4 regions of the Streptomyces sp. NPDC102462 genome follow, and region 4 is predicted to be linked to each of the others. Evidence: riboswitches for the same ligand, from Rfam matches in the RefSeq annotation. Region 4 holds a riboswitch; each other region holds the start of a gene.
The links. Region 4 has a riboswitch for cyclic di-AMP ahead of ACIRFL_RS17965 (transglycosylase SLT domain-containing protein). Riboswitches for the same ligand answer to the same signal wherever they lie in the genome.
Positions count from the first base shown of each region.

Region 1 (4,220 bases), on a different contig from region 4:
GCCCAGGACTCGACGGGGCTTGCGGGCGACTCCACCACGTACATCCAGGCGATCTTGTGCCGGAGCTGGGTGAGCGTCGAGGTCAGGGCTTGGCTGCCGGTGGCCTGGGCGAGCGTCACGTGGAACCAGCCGCCGAGGGAGCGCAGATCCTCGCTGTTGCCCCGCCTGGCCCGCTCCTGCCCCAGCCTGACCAGGCCGCGCAGCACCTTGAGGTGGGCCTCCGTGCGCCGCTGGGCGGCCCGGGAGGCGCCCAGCGGCTCCAGGAGCAGGCGCATCTCCAGCAGGTCGGCGGCCTCCTGCTCGGTGGGTTCGGCCACGCACGCGCCCGCGTGCCGCCGCGTCACCACGAACCCCTCCGCCTCCAGGGTGCGCAGGGCCTCGCGGACGGGGACGCGCGAGACGCCGTAGCGGCGCGCGAGCAGTTCCTCGGTGAGCCGGCTGCCGCGCTCGTAGACACCGGCGACGATGTCGTCCCGGATCGCCGTGCACACCGAGTGCGCCGGAATACGCATGACCGACCTCCGCCTTAATCCCCGTGAAACGCCGACGATTGACGTGTGTTCCGTGACTCTATGGCAATGAGCCGGAATTTCCGATGGCGGGCCGGAATCCATGGATATTTTTTGGACATCGGGGCGTCCGAAACGACGAAAACCCCGGCTCGCGAGCCGGGGCCGCGGCGCCCGCGCGCCGCCGGTCGTCAGACGTTCACACCGTGCTTGCGGAGATAGGCGACGGGGTCGACGTCGGAGCCGTACTCCGGGCTCGTCCGCGCCTCGAAGTGCAGGTGCGGACCGGTCGTGTTGCCCGTGGAGCCGGACAGCCCGAGCTGCCGGCCGGGAGTGACCCGCTCGCCCACCGAGACAGCGACGGACGACAGATGGCCGTACTGGGTGTACATGCCGTCCGCCATTCGGATCACCACCTCGTAGCCGTACGCGCCGCCCCAGCCGGCCGACACGACGGTGCCGGAGCCCACCGCGTGGACGGCGGTGCCGGCCGCGGCGTGGAAGTCGACGCCGGTGTGGCTGCCGGAGGACCACAGGGAGCCGCCGGTGCGGTATCCGGTGGAGAGGTAGGAGTGCGCGATCGGCGCGACGAAGGCGTTCAGCCGCCTGCGCTCGGCCTCGCGGGCGGCCCGGACCTCGGCCGCGCGTTCCGTCGCCGCCCGCCGCGCCGCCGCCTTGCGCGCGGCCTCCTCGGCCGCCTTCTCCTCGGCGGCCTGCCGCTGCGCGGCCGCCTGGGCGCCGATCTGCTCGGCGACCGAGTCGCCGATGCCGACGACGGGGGTGAGGCCGGTCTGCTCCGCGGTGGTGGCGGCGTGCGCCGGACCGGCCGCGAGGGTGCCCATGACACCGGTGGCGGCAAGGGTCGCGACGCCCGCGGCGCGGGAGGTGGTGCGGTGCATCCGGGTGGAACGGCGGTGCTTCCCGGTGGCGCGGGTGAACGCCATGGAGTGACGGTCCTTTCCTTCCTTGTCGCCTACCGGGTTAGCTGACGGGTTCGGAGCAGGAAGGTCTCCTACGGGAGGCCGCGTGCCGCGCGGACTCCCGATTCACCCCAGGGACTTGGGTCCCCGGCTCCCCTGGCTCGCGCCGTACGGGGACTCGGCGATGGCTGTCCGGTGCCGCGGGCGCGGCGCACTGCCTGACGAACAGCCCGGACGACGCTAAGGGGGACAACTTTCCATCCCCAAACCGAACCGGGTGTTTGTAGCGCATCCCACAGGGCAGACAGGCAACCTCCGCCGCAATTCGGGCATCCCGCGGGAACGGAAGGGGCCCTGACGACCGGGGCGGTCTGCCACGGCCGTCAGGGCCCCACGCGCGTGTGCGGGTCCTCGGACTGCTCCGCCTACTCCGCGGACACCACGTGCACCTCGCCGATGCCCAGCGCCTCGGCCGGCTCCTTGATCTGCGCGGCGTCGCCGACCAGGACCGTCACCAGCCGGTCCACCGGGAACGCGTTCACCACCGCGGCGGTGGCCTCCACGGTGCCCGTCGCGGCCAGCTGCCGGTACAGGGACGCCTGGTAGTCGTCCGGCAGGTGCTGCTCCACCTGGTCGGCGAGCGTGCTCGCCACGGCCGCCGCCGTCTCGTACTTCAGCGGCGCCACCCCGACGAGGTTCTGCACGGCGACGTCGCGCTCGGCGTCGGTGAGACCTTCCTCGGCCAGCGTGCGCAGCACCGTCCACAGGTCGGCCAGCGCGGGACCGGTGTTCGGGGTGTCCACGGAGCCGCTGATGGCGAGCAGCGAGGCACCCGTGCCGTCGGGGGCGGACCTGAGGACCTGGCCGAAGGCGCGCACTCCGTAGGTGTAGCCCTTCTCCTCACGCAGGACGCGGTCCAGCCGGGAGGTGAGGGTGCCGCCGAGGCAGTACGTGCCGAGCACCTGGGCGGGCCAGACCCGGTCGTGCCGGTCGGCGCCGACGCGGCCGATGAGCAGCTGCGTCTGGACGGCGCCGGGGCGGTCCACGATGACGACCCGGCCGCGGTCGTCGGCGCTCACCGACGGCACCGGCCGCGGCTGGGACGCGGTGCCGGTCCACGCCCCCAGGGACTCGCCGAGCAGCGCGTCCAGATCGATGCCGGTCAGGTCGCCGACGACCACTGCGGTGGCCGTCGCGGGCCGTACGTGCCGCTCGTAGAAGGCGCGCACCGCCGCCGCGTCGATCTTGGCGACGGTCTCCTCGGTGCCCTGGCGCGGACGCGACATGCGCGAGGCGGCCGGGAACAGCTCCTTGGAGAGTTCCTTGGCGGCGCGGCGGGACGGGTTGGCCAGCTCGTGCGGGATCTCGTCGAGGCGGTTGCGGACCAGCCGCTCCACCTCGCTGTCGGCGAACGCGGGTGCGCGCAGGGCGTCGGACAGCAGCCCAAGGCCCTTGGCCAGGCGGGAGGCCGGGACCTCCAGGCTCAGCCGGACGCCCGGGTGGTCGGCGTGCGAGTCCAGCGTGGCGCCCGCCCGCTCCAGTTCGGCGGCGAACTCCTCGGCGGAGTGCCGGTCGGTGCCCTCGGAGAAGGCCCGCGCCATGATCGTGGCGACACCGTCCAGGCCGGACGGCTCGGCGTCCAGCGGCGCGGACAGCAACACCTCGACGGCGACGACCTGCTGGCCGGGCCGGTGGCAGCGCAGGACGGTCAGGCCGTTGTCCAGCGTGCCGCGCTCGGGGGCCGGGAACGCCCACGGCCTCGCCTCGCCCGCGCGGGGCTGCGGGTGGAACTCCATCGCGGCGAGTTCGGTCACTTGGCCGCCTCCTCGTTGTTGTCGTCGCCGGCTTCGACGGTGGCTTCGGACTCGGGGTCCTCGGGGACGTCCACGTCCTCGGTGTGCTCCGCGGACTCGGCGGAGAGCGGTTCGTAGACGAGCACCGCGCGGTTGTCCGGACGCAGCCGGGCCTGGGCGACCGCCTGGACCTCCTCGGCGGTCACCTCCAGGACCCGCTGCACGGCGGTCAGGGCGAGCTGCGGGTCACCGAACAGCACGGCGTACCGGCACAGTTCGTCGGCGCGGCCCGCGACCGTGCCGAGCCGGTCCAGCCACTCGCGCTCCAACTGCGCCTGGGCCCGCTCCATTTCCTCGGACGTGGGGCCCTCCTCGGCGAACCGGGCCAGCTCCTCGTCGATGGCGGTCTCGATGACCGGCACCTCGACGTCACCGGAGGTCTTCACGTCCAGCCAGCCCAGGGAGGGCGCGCCGGCCAGCCGCAGCAGGCCGAACCCGGCCGCCACCGCCGTACGGTCCCGCCGCACCAGCCGGTTGTACAGGCGGGAGGACTCGCCGCCGCCGAGAACCGTGAGCGCCAGGTCGGCCGCGTCGCACGCGCGCGCGCCGTCCTGCGGCAGCCGGTAGGCGGCCATCAGGGCACGGGCCGGTACCTCCTCCACGACGACCTCGCGCAACTGCTCCCCGATGGTCTCGGGCAGCGAGCCGTCGCGGGGCTCGGGCTTGCCGTCGTGGGCCGGGATCGAACCGAAGTACTTCTCGATCCAGGCGAGCGTCTGCCGCGGGTCGATGTCGCCGACCACGGAGAGTACGGCGTTGTTCGGCGCATAGTAGGTGCGGAAGAACGTGCGCGCGTCCTCCAGGGTGGCCGCGTCCAGGTCCGCCATCGAACCGATCGGCGTGTGGTGGTACGGGTGGCCCTCGGGGTAGGCGAGGGCGGTCAGCCGCTCGAAGGCGGTGCCGTAGGGCACGTTGTCGTAGCGCTGGCGGCGCTCGTT
Region 1 is NZ_JBIWKB010000047.1:60,685-64,904, forward strand. It holds gene ACIRFL_RS31790 (GntR family transcriptional regulator) at 1-512, opposite strand, end outside; gene ACIRFL_RS31795 (M23 family metallopeptidase) at 701-1,453, opposite strand; cyclic di-AMP (ydaO/yuaA leader) riboswitch at 1,465-1,623, opposite strand; gene ACIRFL_RS31800 (M16 family metallopeptidase) at 1,855-3,243, opposite strand; gene ACIRFL_RS31805 (M16 family metallopeptidase) at 3,240-4,220, opposite strand, start outside.
Region 1: it holds a riboswitch for cyclic di-AMP, as region 4 does, so the genes downstream of both, ACIRFL_RS31795 (M23 family metallopeptidase) here and ACIRFL_RS17965 (transglycosylase SLT domain-containing protein) in region 4, are expected to answer to the same signal.

Region 2 (4,220 bases), on a different contig from region 4:
CTGTTCGTCCACACCCTGCTGCAAAGTCCCACGGCCGCACTGTGCCTGGGCCCCATCACTGGAGAGCTGCCATGAGTGACATGGAGGAGAAGTTCCCGCGCGCCCTGTGGATCCGGCTGATCATCTACATCGCCGTCGGCCACATCGTGGCGGGCTTCATCTATCTGCTGTTCGAGGTGGGCGCCAAGGGATGAGCGGCGACGGGACGACGGCCGGGTGACGGCCCCAAGGTGAGCGTCCGTCAGTCCAGCAGCCGCTCGCGCAGCCGCTCCCGGGTCCGCGGCGCCAGACCCAGTCCCTGTGCCAGATAGGCGTCGACACCACCCCAGGTCTGCTCGACGGTCTCCATGGCGGCCGTCAGATACGCGGCGCGCGCGTCGAACAGCGGGCTGAGCAGTTCCATGATCTCGGGTGTGTACGCGGTGTCCGCGCTGCCGCTGCGGCGCACCCGGTAGCGGCGGTGCTTGGCGTTCGACTCCAGGTAGTCGGCGAGGATCGCCTCGCGCTCCACTCCGAGGGCGAGCAGCGTCACGGCGATGGACAGGCCCGCGCGGTCCTTGCCCGCCGCGCAGTGCATCAGCGCCGGGACACTGTCCTCGGCCAGCGCGTGCAGCACCCGGGAGTGCTCGGCGGTGCGCTCCGTGATGATCGAGCGGTACGAGACGATCATCCGGTGCTCGGCCTTGCCGTCGCCGAGCAGCTGCCGCAGCTGGCCGACGTCGCCGTCACGGACCATCGTCCAGAACTCGGCGCCGTCCGCCGGGTCGGTCAGCGGCAGGTTGACGTTGCGTACGCCGGGCAGCGCGACGTCCGGCCCCTCCAGCTCATGGTCGGCGGCATTGCGGAAGTCGAAGATCGTGTGCAGGCCCAGGGAGGAGAGGAACGCGGCGTCGGACTCGGTCGCGTGCGCCAGGTGGCCGCTGCGGAACAGCACGCCGGGGCGCACCCGCCGGCCGTCCGCGGTCGGCAGTCCGCCCAGGTCACGGAAGTTGCGCACACCGGCGAGTTCGGGCTCGATCGACGGGACCTGCTGCGTCACGGAGGCTCCTTTTGGCCGGACCCCGCGACGCGGCTCGTCGACGGGCACGCCGTCGACCATACGACATGGTTTTCCCGCGGCAACGAGTTGTCCACAGGAGTCGCCCCACGGGCCGTAGCACTTGATGACGTCGAGGCGTGAGCGCAGTCGCGGGCGCTTGTGAGGTCCGACGACGGACAGCGCCGAGGACGCCCGTACCTGGCTCCTGAGTGGCGCAGCGGTACGGCGAAACCGTTCCGGCGCCGCGGCTGCGCGGACTTGATCCGTCGGTGTCGTACGAATGCCGCGAAACGGATGAAATTCACCGTGACGCGGTGCTGTTGCGCCACGGGCCGGGTGCACCGGACTCCGCGGCGATCTGGACGCCACGGCCCTTCGGCTGCGCCACGCCTGACCCTTCTGACCGAATTGCGAGTTATGCGTTGGAGGGCGTGAGGAGCGTCATAGCCGTGACAATGCGTCGCCCGTCATGACCACGTAATGCACGGGCGCCTTGCGGGACTTGGGAAAGCCCGCAAGGCGGACATGCACGGACGGTGACCGGGAATTCCCGTGACGGATCAAGAGAAACGCGCACCGGGTGAAGCCGCTCCTTGTCCGTTCGCGTCCCGCTCGCTTACGTTCGCCACCAATCCGGACGGACCGCCGAATCCTGCCGCCGCCCGGATCCCCGACACACCACTCACCCGTGCACGGCAGGAGCGGGGGACCCACCAGGCACGACTGCCTGTCCCGGTCTCCGGGACGGCTAGGGGTGAAGCCGCGCCATGCGCGGCCGGGCAGCTCCAGCCCGAACCCGACAGCTCACCTCGCAGGCGCCGGAGAGGAATTCGCCATGCCCGCGAAGGGTAAGCACCGCCGTCCCAAGACAAAGCGCCTCACCCGCTCCATAGCCGCTGCCGGAACCGGCGGCGCCGCGCTCGCCCTGCCGCTCATCGGCGCCGCCGGGGCACATGCCGCCACCCCCGAGACGGCACCCCACGCCGCCGCGCAGCAGTCCGTCCAGTCCGGCACCGTCGAGAAGAAGGCGGCCGCCGCGGACTCCGGCACCCGGACCTACTCGGTGCGGCCGGGCGACTGGCTCGCCAAGATCGCCGAGGAACAGGGCGTCAGCGGCGGCTGGCAGCGGATCTACCAGGACAACCGCGAGGCCATCGGCGGCAACCCCTCACTGATCCACCCCGGTCTGAAGCTCGCGCTCGGCGAGCGGGCCACGACGGGGACCGGCTCCTCGTCCACCGAGCCGTCCTCCGCGAAGTCCTCGTCCGACGGATCCGCCGAGTCCACCGGGTCCAACAGGGCCGACGGGTCCGCGCGGCAGTCGACGCCGCCGGCGTCCGACACCTCGGCCGACAGCGCTCCGGTCGCCCAGAACACCGGGACCGCCGCTGCCACCGGCTACGGCCTCCCCGTCGACGGCGCCCGGATCGGGACCGCCTACCGCACGGCGGGCGGCATGTGGTCCAGCGGCTACCACACCGGTGTCGACTTCGTCGTCCCGACCGGCACCTCGCTCAAGGCGGTCGGCGCGGGCACCGTCGTCTCCGCGGGCTGGGGCGGCGCCTACGGCAACCAGGTGGTCCTTCAGCTCAGCGACGGCCACTACGCGCAGTACGCCCACCTGTCGCAGCTGTCCGTCTCGGCCGGCCAGACCGTCACCCCGGGCCAGCAGGTCGGCCTGTCCGGCGCGACCGGCAATGTGACGGGCCCGCACCTGCACTTCGAGATCCGCACCACGCCGAACTACGGCTCGGACGTCGACCCGCTCGCCTACCTCCGCTCGCACGGCGTCACCGTCTGACAAAGCGGTCTGACAAAGCGCCACCCCATACGGCGAGGGCCGCACCGGGAACCCGGTGCGGCCCTCGCCGTATGGGCCCCCGAGGCACGGCAATTCTCCGCCCAACACCCCCGCCCTCCGGCCTATTCCCGCGTTGGGAGACTCTTGGGGAGTGTCTTATCTCACCGTTCGTCAACCCCTTCCTACGATCGCGTAGGTCACATCCGAAGGGGAATCATGGGCCGACGTGGCAGACGATTCGAAGAGTGACAACACAGCGGTGATCGGGTCGTACGTGGCGGTGGGGGACAGCTTCACCGAGGGCGTCGGCGACCCAGGCCCCGACGGGGCGTTCGTCGGCTGGGCCGACCGGTTCGCGGTCCTGCTCGCGGACCGCCGGCCCGAGGGCGACTTCCAGTACACCAATCTCGCCGTGCGCGGGCGGCTGCTCGACCAGATCGTGGCCGAGCAGATCCCCCAGGCGGTCCAACTCGCGCCGGACCTCGTCTCCTTCTGCGCGGGCGGCAACGACATCCTGCGGCCCGGCACCGACCCGGACGAGGTGGCCGAGCGTTTCGAGCGCGCCGTGGCCCGGCTCACCGCGGCGGCCGGCACCGTCATGGTGACGACCGGCTTCGACACCCGCGGCGTGCCCTTGCTCAAGCATCTGCGCGGCAGGATCGCCACGTACAACGGGCACGTCCGGGCCATCGCCGACCGGTACGGCTGCCCCGTGCTCGACCTGTGGTCCCTGAAGGCCGTACAGGACCGCAGGGCCTGGGACGACGACCGCCTCCACCTCTCGCCGGAGGGGCACACCCGCGTCGCCCTGCGGGCCGGCCAGGTCCTCGGCGTCGAGGTCCCGGCCGACCCGGAACAGCCCTGGCCGCCGCTGCGGCCCCGCGGCACCCTCGAAGTGCGCCGCGACGACGTCCACTGGGCCCGCGAGTACCTGGTCCCGTGGATCGGGCGCCGGCTGCGCGGCGAGTCCTCGGGCGACCATGTGACGGCCAAGGGCGCGCTCTCCCCGGACGACATCAGGACGCGCATCGCCTCCGTGGCCTGAACCGCCGGGGCGGTGACCGTGCCGGGTCCCCGCCCTGGCGCGCGCGCCGCTCGGCGCAGCCGTGCCGGTTCCCTGCCTGGGTGCGCGTGCCGTTCGGCGCAGCCGTGCCAGGTCCCTGCCCGGGTGCGCGCGACGTTCGGCGCAGCCGTGCCGTCAGCGCCTCCCGGACCAGACACAGTTCGCAGGAGACCGCCTGGTCCACCCACACCCAGCGCCGGGACCGCGGCACCGCGCCCGGGTACGACGTGTGCCACACGGCGAGCCCGCCCAGCAGGGCCGTCAGACACCGCCCCGCGACCGCCCCGCCGTGCCCGGGCAGGCAACTCGCCCCTCGG
Region 2 is NZ_JBIWKB010000112.1:4,086-8,305, forward strand. It holds gene ACIRFL_RS42660 (helix-turn-helix domain-containing protein) at 1-75, shown strand, start outside; gene ACIRFL_RS42665 (DUF6126 family protein) at 72-194, shown strand; gene ACIRFL_RS42670 (tyrosine-protein phosphatase) at 242-1,039, opposite strand; partial or broken gene ACIRFL_RS42675 (hypothetical protein) at 1,252-1,433, shown strand; cyclic di-AMP (ydaO/yuaA leader) riboswitch at 1,713-1,870, shown strand; gene ACIRFL_RS42680 (peptidoglycan DD-metalloendopeptidase family protein) at 1,875-2,840, shown strand; gene ACIRFL_RS42685 (SGNH/GDSL hydrolase family protein) at 3,100-3,885, shown strand.
Region 2: it holds a riboswitch for cyclic di-AMP, as region 4 does, so the genes downstream of both, ACIRFL_RS42680 (peptidoglycan DD-metalloendopeptidase family protein) here and ACIRFL_RS17965 (transglycosylase SLT domain-containing protein) in region 4, are expected to answer to the same signal.

Region 3 (4,220 bases), on a different contig from region 4:
CCCGGACGCCGCGGTCGTCTCCGTGCGCGCGCCGTCCCCGGAGGAGGCCCTCCGCTGGGCGGACGACTGCCGTGCGGCCGGCCTCGCCGTGGGCTGTTTCCGTCCGCCTTCCGTGCCCGACGGTGTCTCACGGCTCAGGCTCACCGCCCGTGCGGACCTCTCCGGGGCGGACATCGAACGCGCTGTACGGGTGATCGGCGGGGCGCGACCATGAGTCGGCGTGACACGGTCGTGCGCCGCCCGGGCGGAATCGGTCGGTAGCGGTCGGTCGGACGGGGCGGTACGGGGGTCAGCGCAACGCGGCGAGGAAGCCCGCCCAGCTCTCGGGGGAGAAGAGCAGCGCGGGCCCGGCCGGGTCCTTGGAGTCGCGCACGGCGAGCAGTCCGGTTTGCGGACCGGAACGCGGCCGTGCCGTCTCCACGCAGTTGTTGGCTCCCGTGCTGTAGCTGCTGCGCAGCCAGCGCACAGCGGGCAGTTGAGCAGTGGAAGGTACGTTCCGAGGCAGTGCGGTCATGGTGCCTCCTTACGCGCCGTCACCTATCGCGGCGATGTAATCCAACGAGTCCTCGGGCGAAAGGGCGTGGATCTGAAGGGAGTTGAAGGCCTCCGTGTAGGCCTGGAGGTCTTCTTTCCGTTCGAGGTAGAGGCTACTCGTCAGCTGGTCAAGAACTACAACATCCAGATCAGAAGTGCTCCGAAATGAGAAGATAACGAAAGGCCCGGTGATGCCGATGTGCGCTCCGGCGGCAAAAGGCAGCACCTGGAGCCTTACCTGCGGCAGCCGCGCCGCCTCCGTGAGCCGTTGCAACTGCCGTGCCATGACGCCCGGTCCGCCGACCTCCCGGCGCAGCACCGCCTCGTCCAGTACGGCGCTCAGCTCCAGCGGCGGCTCGGAACGCAGCACGTGCTGCCGGGCGAGCCGCACCTCCACCAGCGCGTCCAGCCGGTCCTCGTCCAGGGCGTCCACCGCGGCCCGGGTCACCGCGCGGGCGTACTCGGGCGTCTGCAGCAGCCCGGGCACGACCGACGTCTCCAGCGTGCGCATCCCGCTGGCCTGCGACTCCAGGCTGATGAAGTCCCGGTAGGTGGGCGGCAGCACCCCGCGGTAGGCGTGCCACCAGCGGTGCCGGTCGCCGACGTCCTCGGAACCCGCCAACACCAGCAGCAACTCGCGCAGTTGGGCGTCCCGCACGTCGTACGCGTCGAGCAGCAGCCGCACATCGGTCGGTTTCACGCCACTCGCGCCCGTCTCGACGCGGCTCACCTTCGACTGGTGCCAGCCCACCAACCTGGCCGCCTCACCGCTCGTGAGACCGGCGCCGGTGCGCAGGGCGCGCAGTTCGGCGCCCAGTTTCCGGCGGCGTACCGCGGGACCGTGCTGCATGGGCAACTCCTTACTCCTTACGAGCCGCCCAAATACGGTCTGCCGTCGCAGAGTTCACCGCTTCGAGCGACAGATATATGCATATCTCGGTGGATGCCCCGCGTGACCGGCGCGCTGATGGCAGTCTGGCGGCGAAGCACCAGTCCGGGACCGTACTCGAACCATCCGCTCCGTGTCGGACTGCGGTCCCGTGGGAAAGGGACGACATCGCCATGGCAGACCATCTGGAAGCATCCATCACTCTGCCGAGCGATCCCGCCTCGGTCTCCGCGGCCCGCGCGCATGTGCTGAGCACCCTCGTGGAGTGGGGCCTGCCGGCGGACACGGACGCCGCCGAGACGATCCGCCTCATCGTCTCCGAACTGGCCACCAACGCCGTGCAGCACACCTTCGGCCAGTCACCCACCTTCACGGTCGACCTCGTGCTCGACCGCGACGCGCATCTGCGCATCGGTGTCACCGACAGTCATCCGCGCTTCCCGAAGAGACTCCCCGCGGCCGTCCAGCAGGACAACGGCCGCGGCATGGTCATCATCCGCTGGCTCACCGCCGAAAGCGGCGGCAAGCTGCGCGTCCGGCCCACCCGCGAGGGCGGCAAGACCATCACCGTGGAACTGCCCTGGACCGTGCCGGCCCACCCGGTGACGGCGGTGGGCCGGCAGGAGCCGTAGCCGATCGGGCACGGAGCGGTGCGCAGCCCCGCATGACGTCCGGTCAGCCCCGGCCGGCTATGTGGGGGCTGCGGCGCGGCGGGGGCGGCGGCACCCGCTCCGCCGGGTCAGCCGACCCGGCCGTACCAGACGCTCCGCGTCCAGATCTTCTGCAGCCGCACCACGTCCCCGGTCTTCGGGGCGTGCCAGATCTTCCCATGACCCGCATAGATGCCCACGTGGTAGACGTTGGAGCCCGAATGGAAGAACACCAGGTCCCCGGCCTTGCGGCTCTTGGCCGAGATATGGCGCGACTTGTTGTACTGCTGGGCGGCCGTGCGCGGCAGGCTCTTGCCCGCCTTCTTGAACGAGTACAGCGTGAGCCCGGAGCAGTCGAACCTGCGCGGACCGGTGGCGCCCCACTTGTACGGGGACCCCTTCTTGGACGCCGCGATCCGCAGCGCCTTCGTCGCCGTGGTCGCGGCCTCCGCGTCGGACGCGAGGCCGGGGGCCACGATCGAGCCGCCCACGGCGGCGATGGTCAGTGCCGAGGCCGTACCGGCCCGGGCCATCAGCGACGGGACACGATTGAGCGCAGTCATGCGCAACCCTTCGTCAGCCGCCTGTGAAGGATGACCTGTCGGATTCGGGCTGGCGAAGTTGCCCGGCCGCGTTGCCACGGCTTCACCCCAAGGGCTGCTCGGAGCGGAACAGCGTCCGCTCCGGCGACCCGTCTTGCTCGGGTCCTCCACTCCTGCCGATCCACTCCTGTCGACCGGTCATCCGGGCGGCGGCAGGACTCGGCGTCCGCCCGGACCGCCCCGCCGCGGTGGCGGGGGCTTGTCGTCAGACAGGGATCTTCACTCACAACTGTCCGAAAATCCCAACGGAACCGGGGATGTGTGGCGTTGTTCACCACTCAGCCGTTCGGCTGGACAGTGCTCTGTTCGATACCCGGCCGAGGGGGCTGCGCACCCCCGGACCAGCGCCGAAGCACCTCGGCGCGGCTGTCGACCACTCGCCGTACCCAACTCTTCCGCGCCCGAAAAAGGAAGCCGGGCTACGCCGAACAGGGGTAGACCGTTTGGACCGTTTCAGCCCGTTCTATGACGGCTCGTCGGCTCGTCGGCCCGCCGGAGGCCCAGTGTGCCCGCGTCAGCCCGCGCCGTCGGGCGGCAAGGCGACCCGGGCGGCGCGCCGCTCGCCGTCCAGTACCCGCAGTGCCCGCGCCAGGGTGGCCGTGTGCACCTCGATCTCGCCTCGCGTGTGCATCAGGGCCAGCGCGTCCCGCAGCTCCATCGCGGTGCGCACCAGGGCCTGGGCGGCCCGCAGCCCGTGGTAGGTGTGCTCGGCCCGCGCCGGATTGATCCGGCCGAGCAGGTCGACCGCCTCCAGGTAACGGTCGATCAGCTCGCTCTCGGCCCGGGTCAGCGCGGGCAGCGGCGGCAGTTCCGGCGGCAGCATCCGCGGCTCACCCCGCGTCAGCCGGGCGCGCGGCCCTGCGGCTCGGGATGACCGCGTCCACCAGCCCGTACTCCAGCGCGCCCCGGGCGTCCAGGACCAGGTCTCGCTCCAGGTCCTCGTGGACCTGCTCCGGGGTGCGGCCCGTGTGGCGCGCCAGCATCTCTTCCTGGAGCACGCGTACGCGCGCCAGTTCCGCGGCCTCGATGACCAGATCGCTCGGCTGGCCCCGCACCGGCCGCGCCAGCGAGGGCTGCTGGAGCAGCAGGCGCGCGCCCGGCAGCGTGAACCGCTTGCCCGCGGTGCCGGCCGCGATCAGCACCGCCGCCGAGGAGCCGGCCTGCCCGAGGCAGATCGTCTCCACGTCACAGGTGACGTACCGCATGGTGTCGTAGATGGCCGTCATCGCGCTGAACGAGCCGCCGGGGGAGTTGACGTACAGCGAGATGTCCTGGTCCGGGGCGCGGTGTTCCAGGTGCATGAACTGTGCCATCACGTCGTTCGCCGCGGTGTCGTCGATCGGCGTGCCCAGGAAGACGATCCGCTCCTCAAGCAGCTTCGCGTACGGGTCGAGCGTGCGGGTCCCCGTGCTCGTGCGTTCGGTGAACTCGGGCAGGACGTGGCGGGCGGACGGTCCGGACATGGCATACCCCTCCTCGCGGCGCGGCCGCTTGCGGCGACGCCCTCTGTGGGAAATGTACAGGACGTACAGAGTCCGGGGGAGC
Region 3 is NZ_JBIWKB010000052.1:7,423-11,642, reverse strand. It holds gene ACIRFL_RS33175 (8-amino-7-oxononanoate synthase) at 1-214, shown strand, start outside; gene ACIRFL_RS33170 (DUF397 domain-containing protein) at 290-514, opposite strand; gene ACIRFL_RS33165 (helix-turn-helix domain-containing protein) at 524-1,384, opposite strand; gene ACIRFL_RS33160 (ATP-binding protein) at 1,597-2,055, shown strand; gene ACIRFL_RS33155 (C40 family peptidase) at 2,163-2,636, opposite strand; cyclic di-AMP (ydaO/yuaA leader) riboswitch at 2,640-2,850, opposite strand; gene ACIRFL_RS33150 (hypothetical protein) at 3,190-3,498, opposite strand; gene ACIRFL_RS33145 (ATP-dependent Clp protease proteolytic subunit) at 3,506-4,138, opposite strand.
Region 3: it holds a riboswitch for cyclic di-AMP, as region 4 does, so the genes downstream of both, ACIRFL_RS33155 (C40 family peptidase) here and ACIRFL_RS17965 (transglycosylase SLT domain-containing protein) in region 4, are expected to answer to the same signal.

Region 4 (4,220 bases):
TACGCGGCCGTCGACCAGGACGGGGTGAGCGGGCTCACGCTCATCGAGCCCGGTTATCTGATGCCGCATCCGACGCTGCCCGCCGTCCGCGTCGAGCGGCGCGACGATCTGTGGTGTGCGCCCATCAGCAAGGTGCTGCTGCGTCACCCCGCCCTGTCGGACGACGAGTTGGCGGCGACGGCGCGCGCGGTCGTGGGTTCCCTGGCGACCGTGACGATGTCGGGGCCCGGGACCGTCGAGCTGCAGCCCTGCGGCATCACCAAGGCCACGGGTCTGGCGCTGGCCGCCGAGCACCTTCGGCTGGCTCCTGAAGGGGCCGTCGCCTTCGGCGACATGCCGAACGACATCCCGATGTTCGACTGGGCCGCCCACGGGGTGGCGATGGCCGGCGCACACCCCGAGTTGAAGGCGGTGGCCGACGAGGTCACCCTGTCGAACGAGGACGACGGCGTGGCCGTCGTCCTCGAAAGACTGTTTCCGTGACGGGGTGCGTCAGTAGGCGCCGTTGACGTTGTCGATCGAGCCGTAGCGCTTGGCGGCGTAGTTGCAGGCGGCCGTGATGTTGGCGACCGGGTCGTAGATGTCGTACGACGTCCCGTCCACGTGGTAGGCGTTGAACGTCGGGTCGATCACCTGGAGCAGGCCCTTGGACGGGATGCCCTTGGCGGCGTTGGAGTCCCAGAGGTTGATGGCCCGCGGGTTGCCCGAGGACTCGCGCATGATGTTGCGGTGGATGCCGTTGTAGGTGCCGGGGATGTTCTTCTCCGCCATGATCGCGAGCGATTCGCGGATCCAGCCGTCGAGGTTGTCCGGGTACCCGGCAGGCGTCGTGCCGGCCGTCGTCACGGTCGCGGGGGTGGCCGCGTGGGCGCCGGTGGCGCCGAGGAGCGGCAGGGCGAGCACGGCGGCTCCGGTGCCGGCCACGGCGAGGGTGCGGACGAGGCGGTTGGTGCGGGGGCGGCGGTGCCGAGCGGCTGCAGACATGGCGTTGTTCCTCTCCGGCGCCTGCGAGGTGAGCTGTCGGGTTCGGGCTGGGGAGATGCCCGGCCGGCCGCCGAAAGGCGGCGCGACTTCACCCCTAGCCGTTCCGGTCGGCTGTGCCGTCCGGCCCGGCGGCCTACCTGGGTCCCCCGCTCCTGCCGTACGAAATGTGGTTCGTCGATGGGTCACGTCGGGTGGCGGCAGGATTCGGCGTCCATCCGACTGGCCCGGAAGCTATGCGACCGCACATGTCGGAAACAAGTGGTGGATTCCCTGCTCGTACCAATTGACATGCGATTGAGATGTATGGGTCGCTTGATCCTTTGCTATTGCCAAGGGTCAACTGGGCATTAGGGAAAGGGTGGTGGGGGGTGCGGGTGGGGTGTGGCGCTACGGTAAAGGGTGACCCAAGTCACTCCCCTTGAGGCTCAAGTGCATTCGGCATCAAGGGGAATTGAGGCGCCAATAGCGGCAAATCGGTCACTTCATCCCATGGGTCGCGGAATTCGCTTCCCCGGGTGGCCGACGTCACAGGAAATCTCCGAACGGACTTGGACCGTCGCCTCCCACGGCGGATCCGGGCGGTGCGGCCGCACCGGGCGCTGCGAACGGGCGCGGGCCGACGGCAGGTCGTTCCCGGCGGTCGAGTACGTCTCCGCCGCGTCCTCGGTCCACTCCAGACCGCCCGGGTACGCGCGCGTGCCCTCGCGGCACGGGGACACCTCCGGCCGCCACTCGTCCACGGCGACGTCCCGCACCACCGGCTCCGCCGATTCGGGCCATGGCCAGACCTGCGGCCAGTACTCGGAGGAGACCGTGCGGCGGATGCGGTGACCGGGCGGGAAGACGTATCCGGCGCCGCCCAGTTCGACGATCGCCTCCTTCGCTTCCTTCGCCTCCTGAGTGGCAACCGGGGCCGGGGCGCCGCCTCCTGGTGGTCAGGTGACGCCGGGTCCAGTACGCCCCTGGCGACCAGGGTCGACGCGCCGTCCGGGGCGACGTCGCAGCCCAGATGGCCAGTTGCGTCCGCGGCGCCCGGCGGATCAGACGCAGCCGCATCCTGGGCCGCCCGAGCGCCCAGCTCTCCTCGGTCACGCAGGCGGACCGTACGTCCTCGGCCCGCTGGTCGGGCGGCACGTCGGTCTCGTTGCCGACCGGGCGGAAGCGGCCTGCGTCCACGCCGGTGTGCACAGGGAGCGCGCCAGGACCGGGGTGCCCGATAGCTCGTGGGCGATGCTCGTCACGTTGGGGGACGGCCAGCCGGGTTCGCCGACCCGGCGGCGCGGGGCGCGCCCGGGCGGTGGACTCGACGACGTACGCGCGCAGGACCGGTTCGGACATCACCGGACGCGCGCCCACGGAGCCAGGGGGGCGGCGCCCGCGGGGCCACGGGAAGTGGCGGACACGGAGCCGTGGGGAGGGTCGGACGGCGGGCCGCCCTTCAGTCAGTGGTCCCACCAGCGCAGGGTCTGCTGGAGGAAGCCGATCGCCGGTCCGGGTGACAGGTCCCGGTCGGGGTAGGGGTGCGACCAGGGGCCGATCGACCCGCGGACGCGGTCGTGGGGAAGGCGTTCGACCAGACGGAGGACAGTGTCGTGGCAGGGGTCGTACCAGCCGCCGACCGCCGGCACCGCTGCCTTGACGGTACCGAGGGCCAAAGGCTGGCCGGTGGTGTGCGGGGCGGAGGTCAGCGCCTTCAGGTGGGCCTGCCGGACGGCCTGCCAGGAGTCGCCGGTGTACCGCGGGTCGGGCGGGAGGGCGGCGGCCGACAGCGCCGCGGCGGAACGGGCGTGCAGACGGGCCGCGACGGCGGAACCTCCGGGGCCCTGCCGTTCGTTCTCGTAGCGGCCGTCCGGGCAGCGGACGGCGACGACCGCCTTGAGCGGCTCGGGCGCGAGGGCCGCGATCCGGAGGGAGGCGGAGCCGCTCCGGGAGATGCCGAACACGCCCACGTTGCCGCCGTACCCATGCGCGTCCACGCGGACGGAGACGTAGCCGTGACCCGCGTACCAGGGGTGCCGCTGGGCGCCGCGCGGCGCGGTCCGGTCGGTGAGGCGGTCCGGTGCGTACTCCAGGAGGGTCGGTTCGTCCGTCAGGGGGCGCCACACGCGCGCGTACAGCCGTGTCCCGTCGGCGAGGGGGATCCGGAGGTCCGTGTGAACGGTTTCGTAGGGGAAGCACGTACGGATGTGCGGGGGCGGCGTTCCGGGGCATTAGCGGGGCAAAAGGTGTCGTATCCCCATGAGTCCATGAATATCGGATTGTATCGGCTGATAGGCGACATACCGGTCGTGATCCGATACCGCCCGGGCTGCACGGTGGGCGCTATCGGTGATCGAAACCTGACCGGATACGCTGACTTGAGTGATGGCAGCGACCTATCGACAAACCGTGTAATCGCCAGCAGACACCAGCAGACAGGAGACCCCTCGTGACCGTCGTCGGGCCGTTCGGGCTGAGCGTGCGGGACCAGGCTCTGGAAGCCGATGTCCAGGCCGGATTGGCGGCTGTCGAGGAAGGCTTGCTCGAAGCCACCAAGAGCGAGGTGCCGTTCATCACGGGGGCCGCGCAGCACCTGGTCCGGGCGGGTGGCAAGCGGTTCCGCCCGCTCCTCGTGATGCTTGCGGCGCAGTTCGGCGACCCGTACGCGCCCGGGGTGGTGCCGTCGGCCGTGGTGGTGGAGCTGACCCATCTGGCGACGCTGTACCACGACGATGTGATGGACGAGGCCGCGGTGCGGCGCGGGGTGGACAGCGCGAACACCCGCTGGGGCAATTCGGTCGCTGTCCTGACCGGCGACTTCCTGTTCGCGCGCGCCTCGCAGATCCTCGCCGACCTCGGTCCGGAGGCGGTGCGGGTGCAGGCCGTCGCGTTCGAGAGGCTGGTCACCGGGCAGATCCTGGAGACGGCCGGGCCCTCGGACGGCCGCGACCCGGTCGAGCACTACCTGGACGTGCTCGCCGGCAAGACGGGTTCGCTGGTCGCGGTGTCGTGCCGGTTCGGGGCGATGATGTCCGGCGCCGACGAGACGGTCGTGGACGTGCTCACGCAGTACGGCGAGCGGCTGGGCGTCGCCTTCCAGCTCGCCGACGACGTCCTGGACATCGCGTCGGACTCCCACGAATCCGGCAAGACCCCGGGTACGGACCTGCGGGAGGGCATCCCCACGCTCCCCGTACTGCGGCTGCGGGAGCGGGCGGCGCGGCTGGGGCTGCCCGAGGACCTCGCGCTGTGCGAGT
Region 4 is NZ_JBIWKB010000018.1:89,112-93,331, reverse strand. It holds gene ACIRFL_RS17970 (HAD family hydrolase) at 1-483, shown strand, start outside; gene ACIRFL_RS17965 (transglycosylase SLT domain-containing protein) at 493-984, opposite strand; cyclic di-AMP (ydaO/yuaA leader) riboswitch at 990-1,171, opposite strand; gene ACIRFL_RS17960 (CocE/NonD family hydrolase) at 2,427-3,089, opposite strand; gene ACIRFL_RS17955 (polyprenyl synthetase family protein) at 3,413-4,220, shown strand, end outside.